DNA from 2 places in the Paenibacillus sp. J31R30 genome. Region 2 is predicted to be linked to the other one. Evidence: a T-box and tRNA genes for the amino acid it is inferred to sense, from the RefSeq annotation. Region 2 holds a T-box; the other holds one or more tRNA genes.
What was found. A T-box is a leader RNA that pairs with one kind of tRNA and senses whether it is charged. The one in region 2 lies ahead of leuS (leucine--tRNA ligase), so its partner is inferred to be a tRNA-Leu.
Positions count from the first base shown of each region.

Region 1: it has a tRNA-Leu gene. The T-box ahead of leuS (leucine--tRNA ligase) is inferred to sense a tRNA for this amino acid. The anticodon was not compared.

Region 1 covers NZ_JCAUAV010000002.1:711,555-719,505, forward strand. The annotation lists gene AC58QO_RS09130 (hypothetical protein) at 1-72, shown strand, start outside; gene AC58QO_RS09135 (YkvI family membrane protein) at 4-1,044, opposite strand; gene AC58QO_RS09140 (DedA family protein) at 1,189-1,824, shown strand; gene AC58QO_RS09145 (DUF4309 domain-containing protein) at 1,875-2,591, opposite strand; gene AC58QO_RS09150 (xanthine phosphoribosyltransferase) at 2,857-3,426, shown strand; gene AC58QO_RS09155 (hypothetical protein) at 3,507-3,833, shown strand; gene AC58QO_RS09160 (hypothetical protein) at 3,911-4,228, opposite strand; gene AC58QO_RS09165 (hypothetical protein) at 4,404-4,667, shown strand; gene AC58QO_RS09170 (adenosylcobinamide amidohydrolase) at 4,654-5,436, shown strand; gene AC58QO_RS09175 (hypothetical protein) at 5,760-5,945, opposite strand; tRNA gene AC58QO_RS09180 (tRNA-Leu) at 6,059-6,142, shown strand; gene AC58QO_RS09185 (Bax inhibitor-1/YccA family protein) at 6,283-6,936, shown strand; gene AC58QO_RS09190 (hypothetical protein) at 7,021-7,245, opposite strand; gene AC58QO_RS09195 (hypothetical protein) at 7,414-7,695, shown strand; gene AC58QO_RS09200 (YqzE family protein) at 7,790-7,951, shown strand, end outside.
Region 2 covers NZ_JCAUAV010000001.1:890,220-898,170, forward strand. The annotation lists gene yqeH (ribosome biogenesis GTPase YqeH) at 1-431, shown strand, start outside; gene AC58QO_RS03105 (shikimate dehydrogenase) at 540-1,400, shown strand; gene yhbY (ribosome assembly RNA-binding protein YhbY) at 1,421-1,714, shown strand; gene nadD (nicotinate-nucleotide adenylyltransferase) at 1,727-2,314, shown strand; gene yqeK (bis(5'-nucleosyl)-tetraphosphatase (symmetrical) YqeK) at 2,304-2,876, shown strand; gene rsfS (ribosome silencing factor) at 2,896-3,243, shown strand; gene AC58QO_RS03130 (CvfB family protein) at 3,240-4,136, shown strand; gene AC58QO_RS03135 (class I SAM-dependent DNA methyltransferase) at 4,138-4,899, shown strand; T-box leader at 4,971-5,214, shown strand; gene leuS (leucine--tRNA ligase) at 5,297-7,756, shown strand; gene comER (late competence protein ComER) at 7,783-7,951, opposite strand, start outside.

The sequences.
Region 1 (7,951 bases), on a different contig from region 2:
ACCTTACAACGTACTTCGGCGGTTGCGCCAGATCATCAACACGAGCCAAACAACACTAATCACACCAAATAGCGGGTATAGGGCAGATAACAAGGTTTTAAAACCAATGTGACTGATCGCGTAGCTGAGAAGTAAGATGGCGATGAGGAGAATCTTCGGGTGAACCTTGATACGCTGCTGAAGCTGCATGGATAACCCATAGGCATCGCCGATGAATGTCGTGAAAATCTCCCCATAAATCACAAGCAAATAAGCGACTTGCGGGAGATAGCCTAATTTGGTCATGATATTTCCCATTGGAATTTCAAATTGTGCGATCCCGGGCATCTGTGCGGATAGGGCATAGTGTGCAGCTAACAGCAGCATGCCAATGCCGGCTCCTCCAAGCAATCCGCCCCAAAAGAGTACGGAACGATCGCGAATCGCGCCACCCATTGGAACGAGAACCGCCTGAGCCATAGCCAAGTTAAAAGCTGTATAGAGAAATGGTGCAAACCAGATTTGAGCCAGATGATCATCGCTTGTAATTCGCAGCCAGTTCTCAGACGCAGGCGAGTGCCAGGTATAGGCAACAATAACGAAACTGAACATCAGCATAATGGGAACAACAATGGTATTAACGGTCATGATGGCTTTGATCCCGCGCGTCAAAATGACATAGGCGAGTAGAAGTGTGACGATGAGTCCTGTTGTGTAGGAGAGATGGAGCTGCTCTTCGAAAACAGTGCCAGCCCCTGCAAGCATGACGGTTGTAATGCCAAAAAGCACGATCATCATAAACAAACTGATCCATTTCCCAACTTTGTCTCCAAAAAGAACCTTATTCAAATCCTCATAGGATTCTGCTTTCAAGTCATGAGCCATAAGCATAAGTTGAATGCCTATCCAAATGAACAACAGGGTGGACAAAGCGATCGTTAAAGTGGCTAGCGAGCCATAGCGAGTGAAGAATTGAAGGATTTCCTGTCCAGATGCAAAACCAGCCCCAACGACGGTTCCGATGTAGGTGAAGGCGACACGGACAATCTGTGCACCATTTCGCATATATTGCCTCGCTTTCTTTCGTTTGATATAGTACAAGGTATGTTTGTATGTAAGCTTGCATGACTGGAACTTAGGTCAAGCCCCTGCAATGTCCTTTTACCCGTTGCTTGGCAGTTGAAGGTTTAACTCGGGAGTGTGTTAGTAGTGAAGGAAGCACTGTTTGATTTTATTAGCCACTACGGCTATGTTGCTTTATATCTTTTGTTATCCGCCGGTATGGTTGGCGTACCGATTCCTGATGAAACCCTGATGGTGTTTATCGGCTCATTGACCACGCAAGGAGGCCCCTTTGAATTCGGCCCAACATTAGCCGTTATTTACGCAGGGACAATGACAGGGATGACGGTTAGCTATATAATCGGTCATCGTGTGGGGAAGCCCTTTCTCAATCGGTATGGCAAATGGGTGAAGCTGACCCCGAGCCGAATCGAGAGAGCGGAAGGCTGGTTTAAGAAATACGGGCTGTGGACGGTGTTCTTCGGTTATTTCGTACCGGGCGTTCGTCACTTTACTTGTTATTTGTGTGGCGTAAGCGGTGTGAAGTTTTATAAATATATTTTGTATGCGGGCACGGGAGCGCTGCTCTGGTGTACAACCTTTCTGACCCTGGGCCGATTTATTGGCGATAATTGGGAAGAATTTTTACATTTGATGCATACCTATATGGGAATTTCACTCTTCGTACTGGTTATTCTTGCTGCCATCGGCGTGCTGATCTACCTTCGTTTTCGGAAGCATCACATTGTTATACTTAAACGGAAATCCAAAAAAAGACCATGAAATTCAACCTCTAGGGGTGAATTCATGGTCTTCTATTAGATTTTGGGGCTTTATGAATTTGCAAAAAGCTTAATGGATTGAATCGTGTTGTCATGCGGATCAATATCGATCTTGAGCAAGGTGCCTTGCGATTTATAAGACAGCACATAAGTTGAGTTCGTATCAGGCTTGCCTAGGATGGCAATCGCATCTTGCACGCTCTGACCTAACCGTAATCCGTGCAAGCCAGGATCAATATCAATGGAGTGGACATCTACGAATTCAAGAGTTCCTTTGCTATTAAAACCAACGGAAAAGTCGGTGAAGTCGTACACTTCAATTTTATCATCTTCCATGACGAATTGTTTCTTCACTTTGCCAAAACGATCCAGTACAGCCGCTTTAGCAGTTCCGAGCTTTAACCCCATTAACGTAGGCTTTTCTTGCTGGTAAGCATCCTCTGCTTTGACCTTCGGCTTGGCAGTCGGCTTCGGACTCGTGAAGGTTTGAGTTTGGGGGAGATCCCCTTGATCCACTTTGGTAATACCGGCAACTTGCGCTTCATGCTTGATGCTATCATCAACCGCAGGTGTGGCAGTCGGCGCCGCGACAACGATTGAAGGCGCAGGTTCTTGCTGGGGCTGGGATGGTGTATACGTTGTTGATACATCTATAGTAGCCTTTGGAGCAGGAGCAGATGATTCTTGGCATCCAGTCACCAAGAATGATGCAATTGCAACAGGCATACAGCCAACAAGGATGGGTCTAAGTAGGTTGTTCATTGCCATCTTTCCTTTCCTCCGAGGAGTAATTCAAGTAAAAATATTAGTAAGATTAATGATACTGTTTTATGAAAGGTTTTCAATGCATCTTCGTGCCCAAATGTGAGCAATTCTAGAACGAATTCCATTTCAATGAAATCCTCTTATATATATAGACACGCTAGAAGCCCAAAAAGTTTCAGTGTTTTTTGTTATTTTCTAAATGGACTTGAAACAGGCAGGAGCAATATGGTAACTTACTCATAATAGACAGCTATAGGGGGCCGATTTCATGGAGTTATTAAAACAGCGGATCTTAGAGGTTGGCATCGTTGCTTCGGATCAAGTACTTAAACTTGATGTCATTTTGAATCATCAGGTAGATCCTGTTCTCATTATGGAGATGGGGAAAGAATTTGCAAGATTGTTTAGAGAAACGAAGCCAGACAAAGTGTTAACTGTGGAATCATCGGGTATTCCTATTGCTTATACAACGGCTTTGCAGCTTGGTGTTCCTATGGTATTTGCTCGTCGCAAGAAAACGTTGACGATGGATCAAGATACGTATAGCGAACGCGTACCGTCTTTTACCAAAGGAATTGTAACGGATATTATGGTGTCCTCGCATTTGCTGAGCAAAGGGGAACGTATCCTGCTTATCGACGATTTTATTGCGAATGGGGATGCAGCGCGCGGCTTAATTCGCATTGTAGAGAAAGCCGAAGCAGAGCTTGTTGGCGTTGGTATTGTTGTTGAGAAATCTTTTCAAAATGGTGGAAAATCTATTCGCGAACGCGGAATTCGCGTGGAGTCGCTCGCTCGAATCGCTTCACTGGCGAACGGGCAGATCACTTTTGACTGATTTTACATTTCGGCTATGACTTCCCTGAAACCGATTTATCCTTTATAATGATTACAAGGTAAGAGAGGAGGCTGACATCTATGGGTATCGAAAATGGTTCCATTGACTATTTTATGACAAAGCTTGGGGAAGCAAAGACTCACTTTGAACGTGCGCTTGATTGTAAACATACAGAGTTTGATGACCTGTATCCGTATATGATTGAACACCCTCAATTTTTCTGGTATAAGCGCTATGTGGCCTGGTCCGAGTTGTTAACGATCGTGAAGCTTTGTACGGAGCTAACAATCGAGTGGGAGCAGCAGTTCTCTGTTGCACAATCGGATTATATTAAGAAACGTGTGATGTCAAGCAAAGTCCTTGATTTCTGGTTTGAAACGAATGATTCGAAAGAGCATGTAAGCTAATAAATCCCATATAGTAAAAAGGCCAATGCATTCCACGAGGAATCTTGGCCTTTTTTATTTTGCAACTAAGGTTAGGGTCAAATGCCATTTTCTAATACGTTCATCGTTTCGATATGCCGCTTGGTCTGTTCAGAGCCTAATCGGTGCAGCGTGCGATACACTTCTGTTAAATAATAATCATATTCCTGATTCGTTTCATTCGAGTAGTATACTTTCCAAGGGAGCCAGGAGGTCGCATAACTGCCCTGAGAAGAATTGTCGGTTTCTTCAAAAAGCTCTTGCAGCTTGGCGATGTCATCTTCCGTTGCAGATATTTCAAATTCGTAATCAAGTGCTGTGCTGTCTTCGAGTACTTCTCCTGTGCCTACATTGATGTAGTACGTTCTCTTCTCCATTGTAATGTCCTCCCTTACGGTAGGCATGAGATTGCCTGTGCCTTGTCGCGTGTCTCGTCCTCGTTAAGGTAACCGAAGATGAACGGATTTATGTAAAGTTTCACCGAATCGCGAATTGGTGTATGCTTAGGTTTAGCTAGAACATTGTGATCATAATATTGGAGGTGCTACATAGATGATTTCGGAAGAACAATTGGATCAATATCGCGTAGATAGCACACTGCTGCGAGTGATTAGAGATGTCAGTCCCGCGAACGATGTACGTGGTATTGTTGTAGCTTGGGATGATGATACGGTCCTTATTCGCAAAAAAAACCGTAGAGTCGTGAAGCTAGACCGCGGATACGTGTACCAGCCTTATGAGAATGAAAGGCCGCCAGCGTTCATGCTGCCTCAGGAAACGATAACGCCGGATGATCTATCCGATGATGCAGATTGAGGATACTTCCGCCATTAGTTTAATAGCTGGTGTAGGGATGAAACAGGTACATTCGCCACATGGACGTTACCTGCAGATCACAAGTGAAACGCCACTGCGAACACTGAATTCGTCTCCTTGGGGCGGTGGGTTTGGGTTTCATCGTGTTTTGATGAATCGCCAAGTGGACAAGACCTACAATGAGATCGACCCTTTGGTCGAGATGGAGGCATTCATCGCGAGGGAAGGACTTGAACCTCAAGATACGGCTGGCATGCTCACCGCGGCGTGGGTAAAGGATGTTGGATTCAAGGAATTAGCATGGCCGCCGGAGGAAGAGGGCAATACGCTGTCTGAGGATACGGCGGTACATATGGAGGGATCACTTCGTGTTGCCGCTTGGGTCACTGTCGGGCTGGGGAATAAAGTACGCGCTGGCGCCGTTTTGCCTTCAACCTCCCTCTACCCTGGCACGATCAATACGATTGTAGTCATTGAGGGTAATTTGACGGACGCTGCCATGGTGAATGCGGTGATTACCGCCACCGAAGCCAAAGCTGCCGCGCTGCAAGAATTGAACATCGAGCATAATGGCCAAGTAGCAACAGGAACGACGACAGATGCTGTGTTGATTGCCGCAACGGGCAGAGGGATGACCTATTGCTACGCCGGTACAGCCACAACACTCGGCTACCTGATTGGCAGAACAGTTTATGAAGCTATTCTAGCTTCAGGAACGTTGTATGAGCTTGAAATGAGCAAGCGCGCTGCTGCGGCTTCGCAGGGATAACCAGATTTGCCTGCCCTCCACGCTTTAATGGTGAAATCAATGCTCAAAGATGCAAAAGTACACTAATTTTTGGGCAAAACGGCTAAACTAGCTGAATTGTTGCAAAAGTGCAACCACTAGAATCGGAATAGTGCCATTTTGATCAATGCTGGAGAAACAGTTGCACTTTCGCACATATTTTAGAACGAGAGGCAAACTCGATCTAAAAGGTTGCACTTTTGCATTTTACGGAAAGCCCAGACTAGTCACAACAACAAGGACAAAGGGGGTTCCACGCCATATTCATGGCTTAGAACCCCCTTTGTGCTTGTGCAGTATACGACTTATGTTCTGCGGAAAACGCCGTAGCCGAGGCCTGCCGCTAGCGCATCGATATCAGAGATTTCGCCATCGTCATTCTCGTTTTTAAAGTTCGGATCGTGGACGATCGCCTGTGCTTCACCTTCAGTTAAATGACGCTGATTGCCCGTATATTTCGGCTCTAATGCTTTGATTTCTTCCTCATTCATAGATCATACCTCCTTTGGGAATAGGGTTTGGAAGAGGCGACAGAATTATTCCTAAGAGGCAAAAGTTTCATTGACGAGCTTTCGCGTCACATGGTATATTATTTTTTGTAAACGCGATCATGGCGGAATTGGCAGACGCGCACGGTTCAGGTCCGTGTGGGCTTACCCCCGTGGAGGTTCGAGTCCTCTTGATCGCATCCCTAGAACACCCTTTTCTGAGATATCAGAAGAGGGTGTTTTGTTGTCAAACCGCCACCCTGTAGCGATTTTCATGAAATGCAGGTATAATACATAGCATAGATTGTACATCTCTATTTACCAAAGGAGCTGAATTTTCATGGATAGAACAGTTTCGATCACACAATCCGGAAGCTTTGCACATGTGCTTCAAACGTTTGCCATCTCATTGTTGGTTTCATTCATAGGGACATTGATCGGCGCGATGGTAGTACCACCATCTATGGTCATGCTCTTCGTTATTGCCGAGGTTGTCATGCTGGTAGCCGCCATCGTCATCCGAATTCGCGGCAAGCATATCGGCTATGGCTTTCTCTACGCGTTCACAGCTATTTCTGGCGTGACCCTGTATCCTGTTATCATGGCTTACGGCGGCCAGCTTGGAGCTAGTGTGGTTTCGGGTGCTTTCTTCGCAACGGCAGCGATTTTTGGATCATTAGCTTTCTACGCACACCGTTCACAGCGTGATTTTAGTTTCTTAGGCGGTTTCTTGTTTGCAGGAACGATTGGACTTGTGCTGATGAGTGTGCTTGGCATGTTCCTACATTTCGGTTCTGTGATGAATTTGGTATGGTCCATGGTTGGGATTCTGATCTTCAGCGGTTGGGTGCTGTATGATGTCGCCCAGTATCGCAACGGTGTCGAGCCACAAGCTGTGCCGCTTGCTGCGCTGAATATTTACCTTGATTTCATTAACTTGTTCCTTTACATTTTGCGCTTCATCGCTTCAATTGCAGGAATTAACAGAAACTAAGTATGCGCTCACTGCATGATAAAAAAGCACGATGGCTCCTAACCACGAGAATGTGGTCGAGTCCATCGTGCTTTTTTTGCGAGGCTAGGTCTTGCGTGGCAGTGTTTTCGTATGAAAGAAAGGAATATCTCCTCGAAAGCTTCGATTGATTTCCAGAAGGGTATGGATTAACTGGGTTAGATCTGTATGATTCATACGAATTGTAAGCGGAGCTGAATTTTTTTCTGACTTAATGCGGATTTCCAGCCTAAGATTGGCTTCATCCATATAAATGTCAAGTTGCTCAGTTGCAAGCATCAGTTCCCACATTCAAACCAACACCTCTTTCTCTCTCTAGTTACTCTAAGCTTATGTGGGTTGGACGAGATTAGAAGCAGAAGCAACGAACTGGATGGATCCTTTTTATGGAAGTAAGCACGATTTCAGCTCATGCCTCATACAATTTAATGATCCTAATTGAAAGAGGTGAGAAGACCTATGGCAACTTGCAGCACATGGACGTATAAAGGGATTTCGCCTTCGGTATTCAGAGCGTTGCAGCAGGTGGGCAGGAGGCAGGGATTTGCTATTCCTAACACGGCATCAGGCAAATTTACGATTACTGTGGTCAGCATGAATGTTGGCTTTCAATATGCCTGGGATACAAGCGCGCAAACCTTGTTGTTGCAGTGTGATAATAAGCCGATGCTGTTAGGCTGCGGCACGATTAAAACCTTCGCTGACAAAATTATTGCAGAGAGCGGCGGTAGGCCAGGATGAACGCCCGCGTGTAGAGACGGTCAGCCACCTGTCTTTGCGAAGTTTAAAGCCTTATTGCTCTGGTTAGAATAAGGGTAAAAAGGCAGGTGGACGTATGGCAAAAAGCGATGATCTGGTGAAGTACATAACACAGCAAGTCGTCACCTATATTGACACGCCGAAGGAAGTCCGCAAGCAAGCGAAAGCTTCGATTAAACAACAACGCGAAGGCTGGCAAACTCGCTGGTTCGGGATGCTTCCGTTGGCTGCGCGGATG
Region 2 (7,951 bases):
CTGAAGTCGTGAAAAAGCGTGATTTAACACCGCTAATGCCGGATAAACCGCTCAAACCGATGGTATTTCAACTTAATGAGGCACAGACATTATTCTTTGGCGCGCTCGTTCGGTTTGACTTTATCCAAGGTGAGCATCAATCCTTTACTTGCTATACATCGAATGCGATTCAAATTCATCGCACGAAGCTGGAGCGAGCAGATAGCTTATATGAAGAACACAAAGGTGTCATACTAACGCCGCCGGCGCAAGCTGATCTTGAAGAGCTTCCGAAGCTGGTTAAGCATCCGCTGCACATTCCGAAGGGGAAACAGATGGATGTGCTGATCTCTGGTTTAGGCTGGATTAAAGTGAATAGTCTAGCTGGTGCACAGTTAGCTGTTCATGCTCCAAAGGGGATTAAAGTGATAACGCGGGAGTCATTAATTTAAAATAGTAGAAAGTATAAGTTTCACATTATTAATCGGCTATATTTCTGATAAACGCGTCGTCCTTTACAGACTTCGTAGCCGATTATTTCGGGGAGACATGGGGAGATCATGGAGAAACTTCGGACAATCGACAGTCATACGGTACTATATGGGGTATTCGGGGATCCCATTCGGCATTCCCGTTCTCCGATTATGCTGAATCGCGCTTTTCAGGAAGCGGGAATAAATGGTGTTTATGCTGCTTTTCATGTGAAGCCTGAGGAGCTTGGAGAGGCTGTTCGGGGAATTCGGGCTCTTGGATACCGCGGAGTGAATGTGACCATTCCACATAAAGTAGATGTGATGAACTACCTCGATGAGATCGATGAAGGGGCTATGATCGTTGGAGCAGTCAATACCATCGTGAATGAACAGGGCAAGCTCAAAGGCTTCAACACCGATGGGATTGGTTATGTGCGTTCCTTGAAGGAAGAGACAGGCATTGAGCTCAAAGGGAAACGCGTTCTTCTTCTCGGCGCTGGCGGCGCGGCACGAGGTGTGGCCTATGCCTTAGCCAAAGAAGGCGTGAGCTGTATTTATATAGCGAATCGTACCAAGGCGCGTGCCGTGGAACTAGCTGCTACAATTGGCGCATTCACCGAAACTGTTGGTTTAGGGATGGATGAGCTTGACAACGTGGTAGATCATGTTGAGTTTGTGCTCAACACCACATCGGCTGGCATGCATCCGAATGTGGAGGAGCTTCCTTTGCCGCTCCATTTGCTTCGACCACACCACCTAGTAAGTGATCTTATTTACAATCCACGCATCACGAGATTTCTTCGTGAAGCGGAAGCTATAGGAGCTCGCATTCATGGCGGGCTCGGCATGTTTATTTATCAAGGCGCATATGCCTTCGAGTATTGGACGGGTACCACTGCGCCGGTTGAGGCGATGAGACAGGTGGTAGAACAGTCGTTAACTGAATAAGAATGAATAGAGGGACATCTATGTTATCAGGCAAACAGAAAAGATATTTGCGCTCATTGGCGCACCATGTAGATCCAATTTTTCAAGTAGGTAAAGGTGGCGTGAATGAGCATTTGATTCGTCACATCCAAGAAGCGATTGAAGTTCGTGAATTGATCAAAATCACGGTACTCAACAACAGTGGTGAAGATCGCCAAGAGGTTGGAGCTGAATTATCCGAGAAATCTGGCGCAGAGCTTGTTCAGGTTATCGGGAAGATCGTCGTGCTATACAAAGAATCGCGTGACAATAAGAAGATTGAACTGCCGCGCTAATGAGGTGGATGTATGCTTGTCGGAATTATGGGAGGCACATTCGATCCCATTCATACCGGTCATTTAATCGCAGCTGAACGTGCGAGGGTAGAAGGGGGCTTGGACGAAGTATGGCTGATGCCTGCTAACGTCCCGCCGCATAAGCCTAATGCCCCAAAAGGAACAAGCCAGCAGCGTTGGGAGATGGTTTGCCTTGCTGCGGAAGGCAATCCTTTTTTTCGTCCTGTCGATATCGAAATTAACAAAGGCGGCGTATCCTATAGTATCGATACGATCGAACTGTTGAAATCGCAATATCCGGACATCGCGTTCACTTATATTATTGGTGCCGATATGGTCCAGTATTTGCCGCAGTGGCATCGCATCGATGACATCGTGCGGCATATTCATTTTATTGGATTAGCCAGACCTGGCTATAAGCTGGACCTGACGCAGCTTCCCGAGCGTATTCGTAATCGCGTGAAGCTAGTACCGATGCCGCTCGTTGAGATTTCATCGACAGCTATTCGGGCGATGAGACAGCTTAAGGATCCCGTTAGGTATCTTGTGCCAGATAAGGTAGGGCAGTTCATGGAGGTGAATCGCTTATATGAAACGTGAAGACCTTATGGCGGCGGTGAAGGAGCAAATGCCTGAACGGCGCTGGCAGCACACGCTTGGTGTGATGGAAACGAGCGTGATGCTGGCTGAACGATTTGGCGGAGATGCGGTCAAAGCGGATGTCGCAGCGATTATGCACGACTATTGCAAGTATTGGCCAATTCAGGAGCAAGCTAAGATTATTCGTGAGAACGATTTACCGCAAGACTTGCTGGCTTTCGATAAGGAGCTGTGGCATTCACATGCAGGTGCTTTTATCGCGAAGACGCAATTTGGTATCGATGATGAGGAAATATTGGATGCGATCCGCTACCATACATCCGGACGCGAACAGATGACGCTGCTCGACAAAATCGTTTGTTTGGCGGATTATATGGAACCAGGCCGTGATTTCCCAGGTGTCGAGGTTATTCGTGAACTCGCTAAGACGAGTCTAGAGCGCGCGTTGATCGCCGGCTTTGACTCTACGATCCATTTCTTGTTATCCAAGGGAAAGCGCATTTATCCACTTACAATTTTGACACGGAACGATTTATTGGAACAAATCCAAATACACACCTAATGACATGGAGGATGATTGCATGAGTAAAAACCCAGAAGAAGTATTAGCATTCGTTGTTGAGGCAGCGGAAGACAAAAAAGCGGCAGATATCGTTAGCCTGAATTTGAAAGGCGTTTCCTTAATCGCCGATTATTTCGTTATTTGTCACGGGAATTCGGAAACACAAGTTCAAGCGATTGCGGGCGAGGCTCGTAAAAAAGCGCACGAACATGGTGTTCATATCAGAGGCTATGAAGGTATTGATACAGCTAGATGGGTTCTGCTTGATTTAGGAGACGTTGTTCTTCACGTTTTCCACCGCGATGACCGCGAATACTATAATATCGAAAGACTTTGGTCTGACGCCAAAGTTGTGGAGCGGGTATGAGAAATGAAGCAGGATCCCTTGTTACCTTAGAGGTAGCAAGGGAAGTTCCACCTAACGGCTTTTTCCTGAGCGATGGATATCAGGATTTTTTGCTTCCTTATGCGGAAATTGTAGGGAACCGGATTAGTCCGGGAGACCAAGTGGAAGTATTCTTATTCCACGATACGCAGGATCGGATCATGGCGACCATGAAGAAACCTCTGCTGACCATGGGTCACGTGGGGCTTCTAGAGGTTGTTGATATTCATCCGCGATTTGGGTATTTCCTAGAAATGGGGCTAGGTCGTCATCTGCTTTTACCATATCGGAATGTGCCTGAATTCGAGGACCTTCGCCCTCAAGTTGGGGACAAAGTGTTTGCAACGCTTGCACACGATCGTCAAGGCCGATTAATTGCGAAGCTGGCGCTTGAAGAAGACCTGGCTCCGCTATGTGTTCGTGCGCCATCAAGTTGGACAAACCAATGGGTCAAAGCACGTGTGTATCGTCCCCTTCAGATGGGTACTTTCGTGATTTGTGAAGCGGGTGTGCTTGGTTTTGGCATCATCGGGCTGATCATCCCGCAAGAGCGGACACGCTTGCTTCGTGTGGGTGAGCTAGTCGATGTTAGGATCGCATTCGTGCGTGAAGAGGATGGACGAGTTAACTTATCCATGAGGCTGCCGAAGGAAAAAGGGCGCGATGAAGATGCAGAGAGCATCTTGGAAGTACTTCGCGGACGTCCTGGAAATGCGATGCCATTTTCAGATAAAACGCAAGCGGATGTGATTAAGGATAAGTTCGGCCTTAGTAAAGCAGCCTTCAAACGTGCATTAGGGAAGCTTATGAAGGATGGACTCGTCTATCAGGAAGCAGATTGGACGTATCTGAAACAAGAGGAGACGCAAGGCTGAGATGAGTTACGAACAATTTGCCTATACGTACGATCGCTTGATGAAAAGTATGCCTTATGAAGCGTGGCTGCGGTTTGTGAAGGAGTGCTTCGAACGTTATCAAATCAAGCCAACGACGCTTGTTGATTTAGGCTGTGGAACAGGCAACTTGTCCATTCCATTAGCGGCTGAAGGCTTCCAAGTGACGGGACTCGATCTTTCGGAGGATATGCTGGCTGTGGCTGAGCAGAAGCAAAGTGAGCAGTTAAGTCAGCTCCGCGGTGGAGCCGTGCGTTGGATTCAACAGGATTTACGTGAATGGGAGCTTGGGGAGGAAGTCGATGTCGCGATTTCTTTTTGCGATAGCCTGAATTACTTGCTGGAGGAAGAAGACATCGTGGATGCGTTCCGTCAAACCTATGCGGGACTCAAGCCTGGTGGGTTATTCCTGTTTGATGTTCACACCCCGCAGCAATTGTTCGCTTATGCAGAGTCACAGCCGTTCTTTTTGAATGAAGACGATGTGGCTTACATTTGGACCAGCGAATTGGATGAAGAACGTGTGCAGATTGAGCATGACTTAACGATCTTTGTCAAAAATAGCGGGTCTAGCGAAACTTTCAGACGTATCGACGAAACCCATGAACAACGGGCGTATCCGTTGCCTTGGCTTGCACAAATGCTGAAAGAAGCTGGTTTTAGCGAAATTCAACAAGCGGCTGATTTTACATGGGAGAAGCCTACGGATCAGACAGAGCGAGCTTTCTTTATTGCGAAAAAATAATACTGACGGGATTCGCCCTCGGCTTGACAGTTCGGCATTATTTTACATATAATCAAAGCTAATCAGTTGTATGGAAAGCTTAGATGAGGAATAGTACCTTGTACAGCATCTTTCAGAGAGTCGGAGCTAGGGTGTGAGCCGGCAGATGTTAGTCTTGAGAACTCGCCTCGGAGCTAGAAGGTGAACCGCCTGATCTCGGATCAGAAGCGCTAGCTGGATCGTCTCACCCGCGTTAAGGGGCAGAGTGAACACAGGTGAAGAACGCCTTGTGTTAACTAGGGTGGTACCACGGGAATTATACCTCTCGTCCCTAGCGATATCCGCTAGCGATGTGAGGTTTTTTTGTGCGTATTTGCATACATGAGCGAAAGAGCAACTTAAGGAGGCATGGAAGGTCATGACACAGGAATTGAAAGAAACGAAAGAACAACAAGGCTATAATCCGCAAGCTATTGAACCTAAGTGGCAGGCGTATTGGGATGCTAAGAAAACATTTAAAGTACTAGAAAATTCGGATAAACCGAAATTTTATGCGTTGGATATGTTTCCATACCCATCAGGCGCAGGGTTGCACGTAGGGCATCCTGAAGGCTACACAGCAACCGATATCGTTTCCCGTTTCAAACGGATGAGAGGCTTTAATGTCCTTCACCCGATGGGTTGGGACGCGTTCGGTCTTCCTGCTGAGCAATATGCACTAGATACAGGAAATGACCCGCGTGAATTTACGAAGAAAAATATTGATACGTTCCGCCGTCAAATCAAATCACTTGGTTTCTCTTACGACTGGGATCGGGAGATCAGTACAACGGATCCAGAGTACTACAAATGGACACAGTGGATTTTCATCCAGCTCTACAATAAAGGGCTTGCCTACGTAGATGAAGTGCCAGTTAACTGGTGTCCTGCGCTAGGTACGGTTTTGGCTAATGAAGAAGTCATCGATGGATTGAGCGAACGTGGTAACCACCCGGTTATTCGGAAGCCGATGCGTCAGTGGATTTTGAAAATTACGGAGTATGCGGAGCGTTTACTTGAAGATCTTGAGGAATTGGATTGGTCCGAAAGCATTAAGGATATGCAGCGTAACTGGATTGGAAAATCAACAGGAGCTGAGGTTCAGTTCGCGATCGAAGGCCATGCTGAGAAGAGCCTAACAGTTTTCACAACGCGTCCAGACACATTGTTCGGAGCAACTTATTGCGTATTGGCGCCTGAGCATGAACTTGTAGCGCAGATTACAACAGAAGCGCAATCAGCTGCGATCAAAGAATACCAAGAGAAAGCTTCACGCAAAAGTGACTTGGAGCGTACAGATTTGGCGAAAGACAAATCCGGCGTGTTCACAGGGGCTTATGCAATTAATCCGGTCAATGACACGAAAGTGCCGATTTGGATCGCTGATTATGTCCTTGGCGGTTATGGTACAGGGGCAATCATGGCGGTTCCAGGGCACGATCAACGTGACTGGGAATTTGCGAAGCAATTTGACTTGCCGATTATTGAAGTTGTTCAAGGCGGAGATGTGGAGAAGGAAGCTTACGCTGGCGATGGCAAGCATTTGAATTCCGGTCCAATCGATGGATTGAACATTGAGCAAGGCATCAGCCATATGATCACTTGGTTGGAGCAAAATGGCAAAGGCCGCGGCAAAGTAACGTATCGTTTGAGAGATTGGCTGTTCAGCCGTCAACGTTACTGGGGTGAGCCGATTCCAATTCTTCACCTTGAAGATGGCACGATGAAGCCAGTTCCTGTGGATCAATTGCCACTATTGCTTCCACAAGTAGATGAAATTAAACCATCAGGTACAGGCGAGTCACCGCTTGCTAACGTATCCGAGTGGGTAAATACAATTGATCCGGAAACAGGTATGAAAGCTCGTCGTGAAACGAACACAATGCCACAATGGGCGGGAAGCTGCTGGTATTATCTGCGCTTCATCGATCCGAAGAATGATCAAGCTTTCTGCTCGGATGAGCTGCAAAAGCAATGGCTGCCAGTAGATCTTTACATTGGCGGAGCGGAGCACGCGGTTCTTCACTTGCTATATGCGCGTTTCTGGCATAAAGTGCTTTACGATCTAGGCTTTGTTCATACGAAAGAGCCGTTCCATAAGCTTGTTAACCAAGGGATGATTCTTGGCGAGAACATGGAGAAAATGAGTAAATCACGCGGCAATGTAGTAAATCCAGATGACATCGTGAGCGATCAAGGCGCGGATACACTGCGCATTTATGAAATGTTCATGGGGCCGTTGGAAGCGACCAAACCGTGGAATACAACGGGCGTAGACGGGATCTATCGTTTCTTGAATCGCGTATGGAGACTGTTCGTTGATGACAACGGTCAAGTTCACTCCAAAATCAGTGCGGATGAAACGCTAGGGAGCGATTCATTCAAACGTACGTGGCACCGCTCGATCAAAAAAATCACCGAAGATTTCGATGCGCTTCGTTTCAACACAGCGATTAGCCAAATGATGATTTTCGTCAACGAGGCTTACAAAACAGAGCGTCTACCTTTGGAAGCGATGAAAAACTTCGTACAAATGCTATCCCCAATCGCGCCTCACTTAGCGGAAGAGCTTTGGGAGAAGCTAGGCGGCGTGGAATCCATCACATACGAAGTATGGCCAACTTATGATGAAGCTTGGACTGTAGATAATGAAGTTGAAATCGTCGTCCAGATCAATGGTAAGATCGTTGACCGCGTCATGATTTCCAAGGATACAGATGAAGCTGCCATGGAGAAAATGGCTTTCGAACTCGACAAAGTCAAAGAAGCGACCGCCGGAAAGGCCGTTCGCAAATTGATTGTTGTGAAGGGTAAATTAGTCAATATCGTTGTAGGATAAGTTCAAAGAATTATGCGTTGAGAAGGCTATTGCTGTTGTTTCAAAGGAAAGAGCAGCTCAGCCTTCTCAATGTCTTCTTCATATTTGGCATGAGTGGCACGAATAACCTGAGAGAAAACTCCGCATAGCTCCTTTTCCAAAATCCGCAAGCCTTCCGCCGTAATACCACCAGGAACAGATACTCGCTTTTGCAAG